Regions from separate parts of the Synechococcus sp. A15-24 genome, predicted to be linked through region 2. Evidence: predicted binding sites of a transcription regulator. Region 2 holds the regulator's gene; the other holds the start of a gene.
The links. Region 2 encodes NtcA, which controls nitrogen genes in cyanobacteria. Its sites were predicted from a motif close to GTANCNNNNGNTAC; they were not measured.
Positions count from the first base shown of each region.

Region 1: the regulator NtcA is predicted to act here: its motif matches at 4,598-4,611, upstream of SynA1524_RS07060 (DUF4278 domain-containing protein).

Region 1 is NZ_CP047960.1:1,255,190-1,262,549, forward strand. It holds gene SynA1524_RS07010 (protein adenylyltransferase SelO family protein) at 1-8, shown strand, start outside; gene SynA1524_RS07015 (lipocalin-like domain-containing protein) at 49-501, shown strand; gene SynA1524_RS07020 (DUF924 family protein) at 519-1,022, shown strand; gene SynA1524_RS07025 (DUF3104 domain-containing protein) at 1,074-1,373, shown strand; gene SynA1524_RS07030 (hypothetical protein) at 1,498-1,650, shown strand; gene SynA1524_RS07035 (cupin domain-containing protein) at 1,660-2,121, opposite strand; gene SynA1524_RS07040 (hypothetical protein) at 2,190-2,414, opposite strand; gene SynA1524_RS07045 (cytochrome P450) at 2,478-3,722, shown strand; gene SynA1524_RS07050 (hypothetical protein) at 3,733-3,885, opposite strand; gene SynA1524_RS07055 (hypothetical protein) at 3,910-4,101, opposite strand; gene SynA1524_RS07060 (DUF4278 domain-containing protein) at 4,695-4,799, shown strand; gene SynA1524_RS07065 (hypothetical protein) at 4,855-5,070, opposite strand; gene SynA1524_RS07070 (hypothetical protein) at 5,234-5,419, shown strand; guanidine-I (ykkC/yxkD leader) riboswitch at 5,517-5,615, shown strand; gene speB (agmatinase) at 5,641-6,831, shown strand; gene SynA1524_RS07080 (hydrogenase maturation nickel metallochaperone HypA) at 6,835-7,233, shown strand; gene hypB (hydrogenase nickel incorporation protein HypB) at 7,258-7,360, shown strand, end outside.
Region 2 is NZ_CP047960.1:320,882-328,241, reverse strand. It holds gene dcd (dCTP deaminase) at 1-452, opposite strand, end outside; gene SynA1524_RS01625 (cob(I)yrinic acid a,c-diamide adenosyltransferase) at 452-1,045, opposite strand; gene rph (ribonuclease PH) at 1,194-1,943, shown strand; gene ntcA (global nitrogen regulator NtcA) at 2,003-2,716, shown strand; gene SynA1524_RS01610 (DUF3084 family protein) at 2,744-3,898, shown strand; gene SynA1524_RS01605 (RuvC family protein) at 3,895-4,335, shown strand; gene SynA1524_RS01600 (DUF3146 family protein) at 4,313-4,570, opposite strand; gene pth (aminoacyl-tRNA hydrolase) at 4,567-5,178, opposite strand; gene SynA1524_RS01590 (TatA/E family twin arginine-targeting protein translocase) at 5,185-5,418, opposite strand; gene psbH (photosystem II reaction center phosphoprotein PsbH) at 5,426-5,626, opposite strand; gene psbN (photosystem II reaction center protein PsbN) at 5,713-5,853, shown strand; gene SynA1524_RS01575 (alpha-mannosidase) at 5,841-7,360, opposite strand, start outside.

The DNA.
Region 1 (7,360 bases), 930 kb from region 2:
CCTCATGAACATGACAGCGTGTGTGCGCCCCCGTCACGGCAACGGCTGATGACCGCCAGCTCCATCCGGCCCCAGCAGACGCATCAGAGCAACCCGGTTCAAGGCGTGTGGAGCCTGGTGTCGTACGTCGTGGAGGTGCAGGAGACCGGTGAAACCTTCGCACCGATGGGAGACCATCCCACCGGTTTTGTAATATTCACGGCCGAAGGGCGGTTGTCCTTCACCCTTTCAGCCCAGGGGCGCCAAGCCGGCTCCACAGCTGAGGAGCGATCCGATCTGCTCAACAGCATGATTGCTTACACCGGCAGTTATCGGCTCGAGGGGGATCGCTGGATCACCCAGGTGGATGTGGCCTGGAATCCCTCCTGGGTCGGCACGGAACAGACCCGTTTTTACCGGGTGGAGAACGACCTGCTGATCGTCAGCACCCCATGGCGGGTAATGCCCAACTGGCCGGAGAAGGGGATGACCCGCAGCATCGTGCACTTTCAACGCTGTTGATCGATCCGCGCTGTTCCATGCACGAGGCCATCCTCGAGTTCTGGTTTGAACAGTGCCGTCCTTGGCAGTGGTTTCGCCGCAGCGAAACGTTCGATCAGGAGGTCCGCCAGCGGTTTGGTGCGCTGGTGGAGCAGGCCCTCGCTGGCGGCCTGCAGTGCTGGGAGGCGCAGCCGTCATCGTGTCTGGCCCTAGTGCTGCTGCTGGATCAATTCAGCCGTCAGATCTGGCGGGGCGAGCCCCGAGCCTTTGCCGGCGATGCACAGGCGCTGCGGCTGAGCCAGCGGGCTCTCGCGCTGGGCTGGATTGCGATGGAACCGCAACGGGCCAGGCGCCAGTTCTGGCTGATGCCGATGCTGCACAGCGAAACCCCCGCTGTGGTGCAGCAGGCGATCCCGCTGCTGCAGATCCATGTGGACCAGGCCACGGCAGACCTGGCACAACGCAACCTGGAACAATTGCAACGCTTCGGGCGCTATCCCTGGCGCGACGAGGCTCGACGAACTGAGCAGAATCACCCCTGACGGGCCAGATCACCCCTGCTAGAACCAGTACATCCGTACCAAAAGCATGGCATGGCTCTGGCGAGCAAAGACGCACCGCCGTTCCTCGGCTTCAAGGCTGGAGACCTGGTGCTCGTTGAACCGCTCTCAGCCGACACCGCTGCAGACGCCGACTGGTGGATGGGCTGGATCATCCATGTGGATGGAGGAGCACGAGATCCGCGCGTGCCGACGCTGTTCCAGGTCGCTGACTGCGATACAGGCCATGTGCGCTGGATCAGCGCTGATGAAGCGACCCGGCTGGTCCTGAGCGGCCTGGAAACCATCAATATTGTGGACTTCACATCGAAGCGGCGCAAGCGCTTGTCGTGAGGCCTGAACAAACAGATCAGACCCTTTTATTCACATGCTTTGATGGAGTTGATTTGACATTGAGATGGCAAGATATTTACTGCGAGGTGGCAACAAGATTTGTGCCAATATCGATCCCTGTAGGTTGGACATATTTATCTACAAAGACGGCCAGGGCAATAACATCAATGCCCTGTTATCTGTAAAAGCAGAACGTCAACTTCTGAAGACAATCCAGATGCCATCGCTACCCATCCAAGCGCGTATGCAGCTGGCCATGAGCCGCATCAGCGCCTGAGGGTGGGAATCACTTGATCCACTCCGTGGTCGGCAACCCCTCCACAGAAGCCACCATCACCCATACGACCGTTGGGGTGTCTCCTTTGTTTTCCACATAGTGCGGCTCTGAGGCACCCTCAATGAAGCTCTCGCCAGGCTTGAACACACTGCTCACCTCACGGCCATCCGGCTGCACACGAGTGTTGAGCAGCTCACCGGAATCGGTGGCCTGCACATAAACCAACATCGGTGCAGGGTGGGTGTGCAGTGGGATCTTGCCCCCCGCAGGGAGCTCAACGCGGAACAGACGCAACTCCGGCTTGCCCTCGGGATACGTCAGATCGGTGCCATTGAGGGTCTGGCTGCCGCTGAAGATCGCCTCGATCTTGGCGTCCGTCGATGCAGCATCCGACGATGCCTGACCGCCGGAGCTTGTTGGCTCCCCGGCGCAACCGACAACACCAACCATCAAAAGGGCAGAGGCTGCCATCGAAGGAAGAGTTGTTTTCAGCATGTGGCGGGTCAGGGAAGGTGATGCCAGCAGTTTGCCGCGATTTTTCAGGCCACCCAGCGATCTGCATCCATGATCCGTTTAATCAACAGCCCAAGCCGCTTGACCTCGCTGAAGTTCACGTCCTTCACCGGCTGATCGAGACCGCTGTCGATCCAGGCCCCATCACGTTTCTCGTAAATCGTGAAGTCCTGTTCCAGGCCTTCACGCCGGATGCAGTACGTCACACCATCGTCATGGAGAAATTCGGCGGAATGCAGCTGCAGAACCATCAATCGGTGACGTTACTCCTGCGATGTTGGCAATAGCTTGCTCAGAGCCACACATCTGGATCCATGACGGCCGCACCCTTGCCCAGTACCGGTGCAGTGACAGGCCTCGGCGAAACCCTGGCCCTTTTTCGGGATCCGTCCTTCAGCCAACGCCGCTTCAGTGAGCTGGGAGATGTGTTCGAGACCAAACTGCTGGCCCAAAGCATCGTGTTCATCCGCGGAGAACGCGCCATCGGTGATCTGCTGAAGCAGGAAGACTGCCTTCAAGGCTGGTGGCCGGACAGCGTGCGGCAACTACTGGGCAGCAAGTCGTTGGCCAACCGCAGCGGTGCAGACCACAAAGCGCGTCGCCGGGTGGTGGGTCAGCTGTTCTCAAGTGCAGCCCTGAGCCGCTACACCCCAGCCATCGAAGCCCTGGTCAAGGACCTTGCCAACGAGCTGCAACAGGCAGATGGCCCGATCCCCCTGGCTGCACGGATGCGGCGCTTTGCCTTTTCGGTGATCGCCACCACGGTGCTGGGGCTGGAGGCCGAGAACCGCGATGCCCTGTTCGCCGATTTCGATATCTGGACCCGCGCCCTGTTTTCCATCCCCCTTGCCTTGCCAGGAACGCCTTTCGCGCGGGCCCTTGCCGCACGGCAACGGTTGCTGGCTCGGCTGAAGACTGTGCTGCAAACCAACAACAACAGGCAACAGGGCGGTCTTGATCTGCTCAGCGGCGGACTGGATGAAGCGGGACTCCCACTAGATGACGATGACCTGGTTGAGCAGCTGCTGCTGCTGCTGTTCGCTGGCTACGAGACCACGGCATCGTCATTGAGCTGCCTGTTTCGAGCCCTGCTGCTCAACCCAGAGGTGGAACAGTGGCTCATGCAGGATCTGAACAGCCACGAACGCCCGTCGAGGCTGGATGCCACAGTGCTTGAGGTGATGCGCATGACGCCACCGGTGGGCGGTTTTTTCCGGCAGAACACCCAGTCGATCGAGCTGGCCGATGTGGCGATTCCCCAGGGAAAGGTGATTCAGGTGGTGCTGAGCTCATCGAGCACCACAGACCAGACCGACTTGGAAACCTTCCGGCCCCAGCGTCATCTGGATGGATCGTTCCAACAGACCCTGCTTCCCTTCGGCGGCGGTGAACGGGTCTGCCTGGGTAAGGCCCTGGCGGAACTGGAAATCCGTTTGATGGCGGTGGGACTGTTGCAGCGCGTTGAGCTGCATCTCGAGCCCGATCAGGATCTCAACCTGCAGTTGATTCCCAGCCCAACGCCTCGGGATGGACTGCTGGTGACGGCCACAGCCCGTTGATCAGCAGACGTCAATCCTTCTTGGGAGGCTTGATCAATTCACCGGTCTGCAACGACACCACTGCAAAACTCCCCACGAACACCAGTGCGACCACCACCAGAACAACGGTGGTGACGTTGCTGATCTCCAGCTCACCGAGCATGAAGGCCAAGGGAACAGGCATCGGAACCTCTACGGAAGCGAGAGCCTAAAGCTGGGGTGTGATGGCGTCGTTGGGGAAAAACTCCTCAAACACACAGATGCGATCGGCCCAGCGCATCTCCACCTCAAAACGCATCAAGCGGTGGCGCACCCACATCAGGGTGTCGACATCAATGGGTTTGTGAACCTTCTGCTTTTGCGCCCTGAACCAGTCGTCCTTGTTCTGATGAGAGTTCATTGAACTGAGAATGAGCACTCACACCGTAAGGACGGTGCTGAATGGCGCAGCCAACGTCACCATCCGTAAGCATCGATGCACACAGGTATCAGCCAAAAGTGTTCATCTGATCATGATCTTCAGAGAATCTTTGCGTTCTCATCCTTCTGAAGAGGTCGTCTGATCCTTCATTTGGTCGCCATCGCAGCAGTGCTGGGGGTGCACGGAGGAGGACATTGTTGAAATCATTCCACTTGATCAATGCCCCTCAACCCTGTCGTGAAGCTGTTGAAATCAACATCGACAGTCAAATCAAACGCAGACAAAACAAAACCAGCTCTACTTCCACGACCTCTTCGACCGGATCCAATTCGTCCACGAAAACAATCCATCGAAACCAGCTGGGACGAACTCCGGCAGGAATACTCGGGGCTCGGTTGAGGCGGTTTCCGCAAATTTCTCTGTTGTGTAGCGGCATGAACGACAGAACCCTGGACAGAGCCTGTAGAACATTGATGTAGCAACAGCTACAACACGTTCACCTCACCACCGGTGAGGCGCAGTTCGACTCAGGCCATGGAACGGGGACCTGAGCTTGCTTCGAGGAACCCATCATGACCCTGACCTATCGCGGCCAGACGTACGTCCAGAACAACGCTGCTGCCACCAACTGCAAGCGTCCGGCTCTCGTGTACCGCGGCCACAAAGTGGCTCAGTGAGCAGCACTTTGAAGCAGCTTAATCGCCCCGCTTCGGCGGGGCTTTTTTTGTGCTTTCAGCCAACGGTTAATTCACCATCAACGCCGTATTGGTGCAGACATTGCTTCACCGTGAGCACCGACACAGTGCTGCCCGTATCAGCATCAAACAAGGCATAAGGACAACCCCGCACAACACAACGACGACGTGCATCGACGTAGGCATCAAACAGGGTCTGGTGGGAACATTCCTCCACCCAGCCACTGCTGCTCAAGTAGCGCGTCAGGATCATGCGCCCGGCACAGATGCTTTCGTGATGGCCCATGGATCCACCGGGTGGCTGAAGTTACCTGAACTCTTCGGGATCACAGCACGTTGATCAGTTTTCCGTGTTGTTCAGCACAACCAACATGCTCAGGAGGAGCGCGTTAGGACAGGGTGTCGATCCACTGGGAATGCCACTGTTCGTCTGTGCCGGCTGCAGCATGCGCATCGAGCGATCGATGGCCACCTATCTGCGTCTGAAAGGCAGGGTGCTGTGCTCCACCTGTCTGGACCAGATGGAGTCTGAATTGACCACTGGCAGTGACCGAAACGTGGCAGCCCCATCGGTGCCGACTCAGGAATCACCGATGAGCTGAGAGCCGATCAGGCCTTGGTCCTGAAGGTCTGGCTGGTACGACGTCATTCCGTAGCTGATCACACCGCGCGTGCCACCGGTGCCGCAGACAGTGGCAGGGCGGAGAAACCTAGGGTTCCGATCCCATCAGGGATGTCTGGTCCAAGAGGTTTCGGTCGGTTCTGCCGGCTGCACGGAGGGACAAAAGCCCGGGAGACCGCAACAACCCCAACTCTCCCTTCGATGTCATCCCCAACGGACCCCAACGGGGCCTTTCAGCGTTCGCATCCCAGCGAAGGCATGCAGGCGCTCGAGAAGGAACGCAAGTTGCCCCTCACCGGCTGGCAACAGGAAGTTGATCAGGCCAAGCGCCTGGGTCTCGAAGCTGCGGAAAGCATCGTTGACCGCAACATCTCCACCTTTTCGCGAGGTGAGCTCCCGCATTTCGCCGGCATCAACACCTTCATGAAGGCTCCCTACCTGGAGGATGTGAACCAGGTGGGCAATTACGACGTGGCCATCGTCGGAGTCCCCCACGATTGCGGAACCACCTACCGCCCCGGCACCCGCTTCGGGCCCCAGGGCATCCGTCGCATCTCAGCCCTTTACACCCCCTACAACTACGAAATGGGGGTTGATCTGCGCGAACAGATCACCCTCTGCGATGTCGGCGACATCTTCACCATTCCGGCCAACAACGAGAAAAGCTTCGATCAGATCTCCAAGGGCATCGCCCACGTGTTCGCCAGCGGCGCCTTCCCGATCATTCTCGGCGGCGACCACTCCATCGGCTTCCCAACCGTCCGCGGCGTCTGCCGCTATCTGGGTGACAAGAAAGTGGGCATCATCCACTTCGACCGTCACGTCGACACCCAGGAGATCGACCTGGACGAGCGGATGCACACCTGTCCGTGGTTCCACGCCACCAACATGGCCAACGCTCCGGCCGAGAACCTGGTGCAGCTCGGCATCGGCGGCTGGCAGGTGCCGCGCGAAGGCGTGAAGGTCTGCCGCGAACGTGGCACCAACGTGCTCACCGTCACGGACATCACCGAGATGGGTCTGGAGGCGGCATCCAAATACGCCATCGAACGCGCCACCGACGGCACCGACTGCGTTTACATCTCCTTTGACATCGACTGCATCGATGCCGGCTTCGTGCCGGGCACCGGCTGGCCCGAACCCGGCGGCCTGCTGCCGCGCGAGGCGCTCAAGCTGCTGGAACTGATCGTGCGCAATGTTCCGGTGTGCGGTCTCGAAATCGTGGAGGTTTCGCCGCCATATGACATCAGCGACATGACCTCGCTGATGGCCACCCGCGTGATCTGCGACGCCATGGCCCATCTCGTGGTCAGCGGCCAGCTCCCCCGCAAGGGCAAGCCGGCCTGGATCAGCGATGTCTGCAACATGAACGTCGATCAGAAGTGGAGGTAGGCCATGCATGAAGTCGACATGACCAAGTGCCTGCTGATCTCCCTCAATGAATGGCGGCGGGATCGGGACGATCCCTCAGCAATGGTGGATACTGTGCACCTCGATGTGGGCCGCTTCACCTGCGTTGAGCCCGATCAGCTGGTGACGACCTACAACGCCGCGGTGCAGGGCACCTGGCTCGATGGTTCCCGGCTCACCATCACCGACATTTCCTTCGTCGGTCGCTGTCTGGCCTGCAACAGCACCTATGACCCTGTGCCGGAGAGCGCCTACCGCTCCCCCTGCTGCGATCACCCACTTGAGGAGATCGTCAGCGGCCGGGAACTGCGGATCCGCAACATCGATTACCGCAGTGCTGCCGGCGCTGCCCTTGAGTCCGGCTCCATCCAGCGCATGCGCTGACAACCCAAATACCTCCATTTAGCCATGCACATGCCCCTTGAGGACACCCTCGGTCTCAACCTCCTCGCCGCCAACCAGCACCAGGCGGAGCACAACCACGAGCATTTCCAGGCCTGGAACGTGCTCT
Region 2 (7,360 bases):
GAGCTGTTGCTGAACTCAAGGGTGAGGTGTCCTTCCCAGCTCGCTTCTGCAGGCGTGGTGTTCACGATGATGCCCAGACGGGCATAGGTGCTCTTGCCAAGGCAGATCACCGTGATGTTGGGCGGGACGCGCATCTTCTCCAGCGCAACGCCAAGGCCATAGGAATGGGCCGGCAGGATGAAATAACGACCGTCCTCGTCCTCATGCAACGGCGTCGGCTCGAGGTTGGCGGGGTTGAAGCGCTTGGGATTCATCACCGTGCCCGGCACATGGCGAAAAATCATGAATTCCTGCGCTGAAAGGCGCAGGTCATAGCCATAGGAGGAACAACCGAAACTCAGCACAGGCCTGGCCTGCTGCTCGGGATCCAGATGGCGGACCAAGCCCTTCTGGAAGGGTTCGAGCATGCCCTGCGCGGCCTGTTCGGCGATCCAGCGATCGTTCTTGAGCATCAGAAACCTCGACGCAATTGGGTGACCTGATCAGCCATGGCCACGATGCTGGGGGGAATGGCGGGCCCTGTGATCACCACATCCATGGCGGGCGGCCGCTGGTCGAGGGCATCCAGCAGCGCGCCCTCCTCGACGTAGCCCAACCCAACGGCGAGGCCGACTTCATCCAGAACCAGCTGATCGATGTCGCCATCACGCAGATGGCGACGGCAGGACTGCCAAACCGCATCAACAGCCGCCGCACCACCAGGGTGATCAGCTTGAGAAAGACAAGCCGGTACATCGGGGCGGAGCCAGGTGAGTCCGCCGCAAAGACGTACGCAACCTTGCGGTCCCTGATGCACCCCACCTTTGAGGAATTGAGCAATCAGCACTCGACTGCCCAGCCCAGCGGTGCGCATCGCCTGGCTGAGAACACTGGAGAAGCTGCCGCGATAGGTCGCGGTGTGAACCTGAAGCTGCCCCTCCGGCTCCACCAGCTGCAGGGGTGGGCGAACCGGCACCAACGGAAGGAGACCAGCCTGCTCCAGAGACCTGTGGTCCTGAGCCACGGAGTCCGAGGAACGATGGCTTGAGGTGAGGCTGGCGGTCATCTCGGCTGCAGGCATCCGGGAGATCCCGGCAGACCTTGAATGTAGCGGTGCAAAGCCACCCCACAAGGGTCAAGACACCATCCATGGTGTGACGTTCCATCAAGCCGGGGCATCGCCTGTCAGGCTTGATGACAGCTGTGATGCGCCGATGCCTGCACCCACGCCCCCGCGGGCCGATGGCCGGGGAGCTAGTGAGTTGCGCCCCTTCTCCGTGGACTGGGATCCGATGTCCTTCGCCCTCAGCTCCCTCATCGTGCGTACGGGCCGTACCGCAGTGCTCTGCAGCGTTTCCTTGGAGGAGGACGTCCCCCGCTGGCGCCGGGGGAACGGTTGCGGCTGGCTCAGCGCTGAATATCGACTGCTTCCCGGTTCGACACCGCAACGGCAGTCGCGAGAGTTGATGAAACTCTCGGGCAGAACGCAGGAGATCCAACGCCTGATCGGTCGCAGTCTCCGGGCTGTTCTCAACATGGACGCCCTCGGCGAGCGCACGCTGCTGATCGACTGCGATGTGATCCAGGCCGACGCCGGCACCCGCACCGCCTCGATCACCGGGGCCTGGATCGCCTTGCGCCGAGCCTGTGATCAACTCCGCTCCCAGGGTGTGTTGACGCAGGATCCGATTCGCCAGCAGCTGGCGGCGGTTTCGGTAGGGTTGATCGACGGGATCCCGCTGCTGGATCTCGACTACAGCGAAGACAGCCGTGCCGACGTGGATCTCAATGTGGTCACCGCCGGTGATGGCCGCCTGCTGGAACTGCAAGGGACGGCAGAGCAGGCACCCTTCAGCCGCTCCGAACTCGATGCCATGCTCAACCTGGCTGAATCAGGACTTCAGGAGCTGATGCAAGGTCAGCGTTTCGCCCTGGCCACAGCCGCCGGTTCAGCGATTTCGTAATAACGACTACATGGCTCGTCAGGGCACATTCGTAACTTCCCAGCAGTTGCGAGGAAACCATGGTGGCTAACAGTGGTTTCAGTCGCTATTCCCCCCAGCAACCGCAGGTTGCGGGTGCAGCCGAACGAAACCGCACCCTTCTGGATGTCATCCGTGATCTGGATGGAGCCAGCACCGAGTTGGTGGAACGCAACAAGACGATTTTCTTCCCGGGGGATCCGGCCGAAAGGGTGTACCTGATCCGTCGCGGAGCCGTGCGCCTGTCCAGGGTGTACGAATCAGGCGAAGAGATCACCGTGGCGCTTCTGCGGGAAAACAGCCTGTTCGGAGTGCTGTCACTGCTCACCGGACACCGATCCGACCGCTTTTATCACGCTGTTGCCTTCACGCGGGTGGAAATGGTGACCGCACCGGCCGCCTCTGTGCGTGCTGCCATCGAGGCGGACACCGGTGTCGGCCTGCGTCTTCTGCAGGGTCTCTCCAGTCGGATCCTGCAGACGGAAACGATGATCGAAACCCTCACCCATCGCGATATGTCATCCCGATTGGTGAGTTTTCTGCTCGTGCTGTGCAGGGATTTCGGCGTGCCCGATGAACTTGGCATCACGATTGATCTGCGCCTGTCTCATCAAGCCATTGCCGAAGCGATCGGCTCCACACGCGTCACCATCACCCGTCTGCTGGGAGACTTGCGCCAATCCGGACTCGTGCAGATTGACCGCAAGAAGATCACGGTGTTGGATCCCATCGCCCTGGCCAAGCGGTTCAGCTGAGTCCACCCCCCGTGCGATGGGGGTCTGATGAGCGGCTGGCTGCTGATCCTGGCTTTGCTGATCCTCGGAGGCGTGCTGTCGACCCTGGGGGATCGGCTGGGCAGTCGCGTGGGAAAGGCTCGGCTCAGCCTGTTCAATCTGAGGCCGCGTCGCACAGCTGTCTTGATCACAGTGCTCACCGGCAGCCTGATCAGTGCTCTGTCCCTGGGTCTTCTGCTCCTGGTGAGCCGCCAGCTTCGGGTTGGACTGTTCGAGCTCGATGCCCTCCAGGCCAGACTCAGGGACAGCCGTGCGGCCCTTGATGCGGCCGAAACGGAGCGGCGCGAGGCTCGGTCAGCGACGGAGCGGATCGAGGCGGAATTAATTTCCACCCGGCAACGGTCCGCAACCCTTCGCCGAGAGCTGGAACCACTGCAACAGCAAAAGCGTCAACTGGAGCAGGAACGGAACCGACTGAACGCCGACATCCAGGCCAGGGACGTCGATATTCAGCGGACGGAAGCCGAATTGCGCGGTGTGCGCGATCGGATCAAGGCTGGGGAAAAGGAGCTCAAGTCTTTAGAGCAGGACCTGCTGGCCTTGCGCCGTGGATCCGTTGTACTGCGCAGTGGCCAGGCCCTGGCGACTGCCACGGTGAGGCTGGAGAAACCAGGTCAGGCCAAGCAGGTGGTGGATCGGTTGCTGCAGGAAGCCAACCAAACCGCCTACGTAAGGGTCAGACCAGGGGAAACCCCGGATCGTCAGATCCTGCTGGTTCCCCGAGGAGATGTGGAACGGCTGCAACAAACCCTGCGTCAATCCGGCACCTGGGTCGTGTCGATGCGTTCGGCTGGCAATGTGCTGCGGGGTGAGTCCGTGGTGTATGCCTACCCGGATGTGAAGCCGAACAGAACCATCACCCGCGTCGACGAGGTGCTGGCCACCACCACCCTCGAGCAGGACGAACGCGGATCAGAGGCGGTCAGAACACGGCTCAACCTGCTGCTGGCTTCAGCCTTTGCAGAAGTTCAACGCCGTGGTTCGCTCAGTGAAGGACTGCAGTTCGATGGCAGCGCACTGAACGAGCTGGGTCTCGCGCTGGTGGATCGAACCGACAACGAACCGCTCGAGCTGCAGGTGATCGCTGTCCGCAGCAGCGACACGGCGGATCCTGTCGCCGTCAGGGTGATCATGGAGCCATGAGCCATCTGGTGGGACTTGACCCCGGTCGTGCCAAGTGCGGCCTGGTGTTGGTGGATCCTGATCAGCGCCTGGTCATCGATGGTGTCGTGCTGCCCCCATCGCGCGTCATCAGTCAGCTGAAGACCTGGTCCAACCAGGGGGAGCTGCGGTTGATCCTGTTGGGGAACGGCACCAGCTCAGATCAATGGAATTCAGCGTTGCAACGACTGGCCTCCATTGAAATCGTTGATGAAAGGGGAACAACCCTGCGCGCCCGGGAGCGCTACTGGCAGCTCTGGCCCGCCTGGGGATGGAGGCAACTGCTGCCGCGGGGCCTGCGGCTTCCCCCTGGTGAGTTGGATGCGGTGGCAGCTCTGGTGATGGTCGAAGATCACCTCGGCTATCGGTGCCAGTGGCCTCAGCCGCGACCGGCCTTCAAAAGCGTGCCCGTACCGTGAAGGTGTAATCCCCGCCGGGCTCCAATCGATAGTCGGCGCGCACCAGAAAGCGCAGCAACGCGTCCTGAATAAGGGCTCGCCCCAGGGACGGCTCAACAGTGAGCTCACCGCGATCGAAGGCCCATTGAAAGGTCCACTCGAAACCGCCTGCCGAGACTTCACCCTCAACACATTGATCACTGAAGCACTGCCGCAAAACCCTGAGGTGGGCTGTCGTGGCGGGAAGCGCTGTCATTCCACTAAGGCCGGACGGAAGCCGTTGATCCAATTGCCGGCGCGGTCCAGACCCTGGCGCTGAATGCGCTGGATGGCCTTTAACACACCGTCCAGCACGGCATCCACCTCAGGCTGCTCAGCACGACTGAAGGGACCGAGCACGTGGGACACGGTGCGCGCCCGCCGTTCCGCGGGATTGTCAGCAGGAGCACCAATGCCGATGCGCAGGCGCGGAAAGGCCTGAGTACCCAGGTGCTGGATTGTGCTCCGCAAACCGTTGTGACCTCCAGCACTGCCCTGGGCCCGCAACCGCAGACGTCCCAGGGGGATGTCCATGTCATCCACCAGAACCAGCAGTTGTTCCGGCGTGAAGCCAAACCAGTCGAGCGCTGCGCGGATGGACCGACCGCTGTCGTTCATGTAGGTCTGAGGCATGAGCAGCCTCAGTCGGCTTTCACCGATGCCGCACTCCGAAGCCAGGCCATGCAACTTGCTCTGCTGACGAAAACTGAAGCCCTCGCGTGATGCCATCCGCTCCAATGCCATGAAGCCGATGTTGTGACGGGTTCCCTCGTACTTCGTGCCTGGATTGCCCAGGCCGACCACCAGCCGGAGCACATCGGCCATCAGGAGTCAGTCGTTGGAGGGTTTCGCGGTGGGTTCTTCAATGTCGGAAGAGGGCTGCTGTTCCGGATCTGCCATGGCTTTGTTGATTTCCCGCTCGAATTCCTTCGAGGCCGATTGAAAGCCCTTCAATGTTTTTCCAAGTGTTCGGCCAAGCTCAGGCAAACGCTTGGGGCCGAAAACAAGCAATGCAACGGCGCCGATCACCGCCATTTCGGGTAGGCCGACTCCGAAAACATTCATCGATCGATCAACCCAGACCGTTCCAGTTGACGTTGATACCTTCCAGGATCAGCGACTTGTTGTACAGCTGAAGAATCACCAACAGGAACACCAGGAACAAGACCATGAAGATGCCCATCACGGGCGTTGTTCCCCAGCCGGGGACGACCTTGCCGTACTCGGAGTTCAGAGGGCGGAGAAGGTCTCCCAGACGGGTGCGTTGAGCCATGGCGACGCTTTGGGTCTCGGGTGAATTGAAGTCTGGATACTGTAGGGGCCGATTCCGTTTCGGGGTCGGTCCTGTCGAGAGATGTGATGGAAACGTCGTCCCCTGCCCTCTCCGTTGCTATCGGAGTGCTCGCCGTTCTGCTCGGCATGACCGGTTTCGGTGTGTACCAGGCCTTCGGTCCGCCGTCCAAGGCGCTGGATGATCCCTTCGACGATCACGAGGACTGAGCCAACCGCAGCTCAACCAGTTCCCCTGGTGCCAGTTCGATCCAGTCGTCAGCGGCGACCGCTCGACCCACCTTCCAGCCTTCTCCAGGCTGCCAGCGGCACCGTGAAGCTCCTGGATTGAGCAGTTGCAGCACCACGCCGTTGGCGTCTGGGCGCAGAGCGATCGGACATAGCCGGCGTGGAATCGCTGGCAACCAGCGGTGTGTCCCCATCGATGCCTGGTGCTGTCTTGCCGCGATCGGTCCGTGCCAGCCAGGTTCGCGAAAGCCGATGGCTGCCTGCGGTACCGCTGCGTGGGCCCAGCTGCCTTGAAACGGCATCAGCGCCAATCGCATCCGCTGCTGGCCCTGATCCGCCGATGGATCCGGCCAGGTGGCACCACGCAGCAGCGAAACACCCAATCGATCCGTGGCCCCATCCACCCCCTGCGGACCATCCAAGAGAACAGCGATGCCGCCGCCGGGAGCCTTGGCCTGACAGGCCAGCCAGGAGATCGCCGGCACTTCCCATCGCTCTTGTTCACGGGGGGTCTGGGGATGCGCTGGACGTTCGATCACCCCGCCACTGGTATCTGCCGCAAGACGCACCGCCGTTGATGCGAGGGGGATGTCCAACCGCAGCAGCTCATGGCGCTGACACCAGTCCACAGACACGATCAGCTCCAACCAGGGGCAATCCGCTTTGAGGCGCAGATCCAGGCGCATCCGGCTGGCACCCACCCGATAGGTCACTACGAGCTGGGCCACCAGTGGACCGGACTCGCGCAGCTGAACCGACCCGACGGGCACCAGCTCCAGCGGATGCCTCCGGTATTCCGCAGTGATGTCCCAGGCATCCCAGAACTCACCCCTGTCCCGGTAACGGCAGGGGCGCAAAGGTGCCGAAAGCTGATCAACCCCCTGAGCATCCCGAAGCTGCAACAGCCCTACAGGGGAGCACTCAAACTCCACTAAGCCATTGCTGACACGCCAGATCTCTGGCGACACCCGCACCACGCTGACCGGATGCCTGGGCGCGATCTCCCCGCTGCCCGCAGGACCATCGCTCAGCGCCACAGAACAGATCCCGCGCTGCTCGGGCAGCTGCACCCACGTGCCGCCCTGCACGCTGGGCTGCTGTGGCAGCGCCGCACCATCGGCATGCCAGGCCCCATGCGGCAATTTCAGAAGTGGAGACCAGCGGGCCAGTGGCTGCCAGCCCATCCACAGCCAAGTGGTGCTGGCACCAGATCCAGAGCCAACATCCAGCAACTGACGCAGGCCCTGATCACGCTCATTTCGGGCCTGACGGCGGGCCCGGCGCCAGATCGGCTCCGCCTGGTCAAACACCTCTGGGATGGAGGTACCGGGAAGGATGTCGTGGAATTGCTGAAACAGCAGGGGACGCCAATCGCGACCAACGGACGGGCGGCCTGCGAAAGCAAGAAGCGCTGCCACAGTGTCGCTCTCCCGCAGCAGGCGCTCCAGGCTGCGGTTGTGACGTTTCTGATCCGGACGGCTGGTGGCAC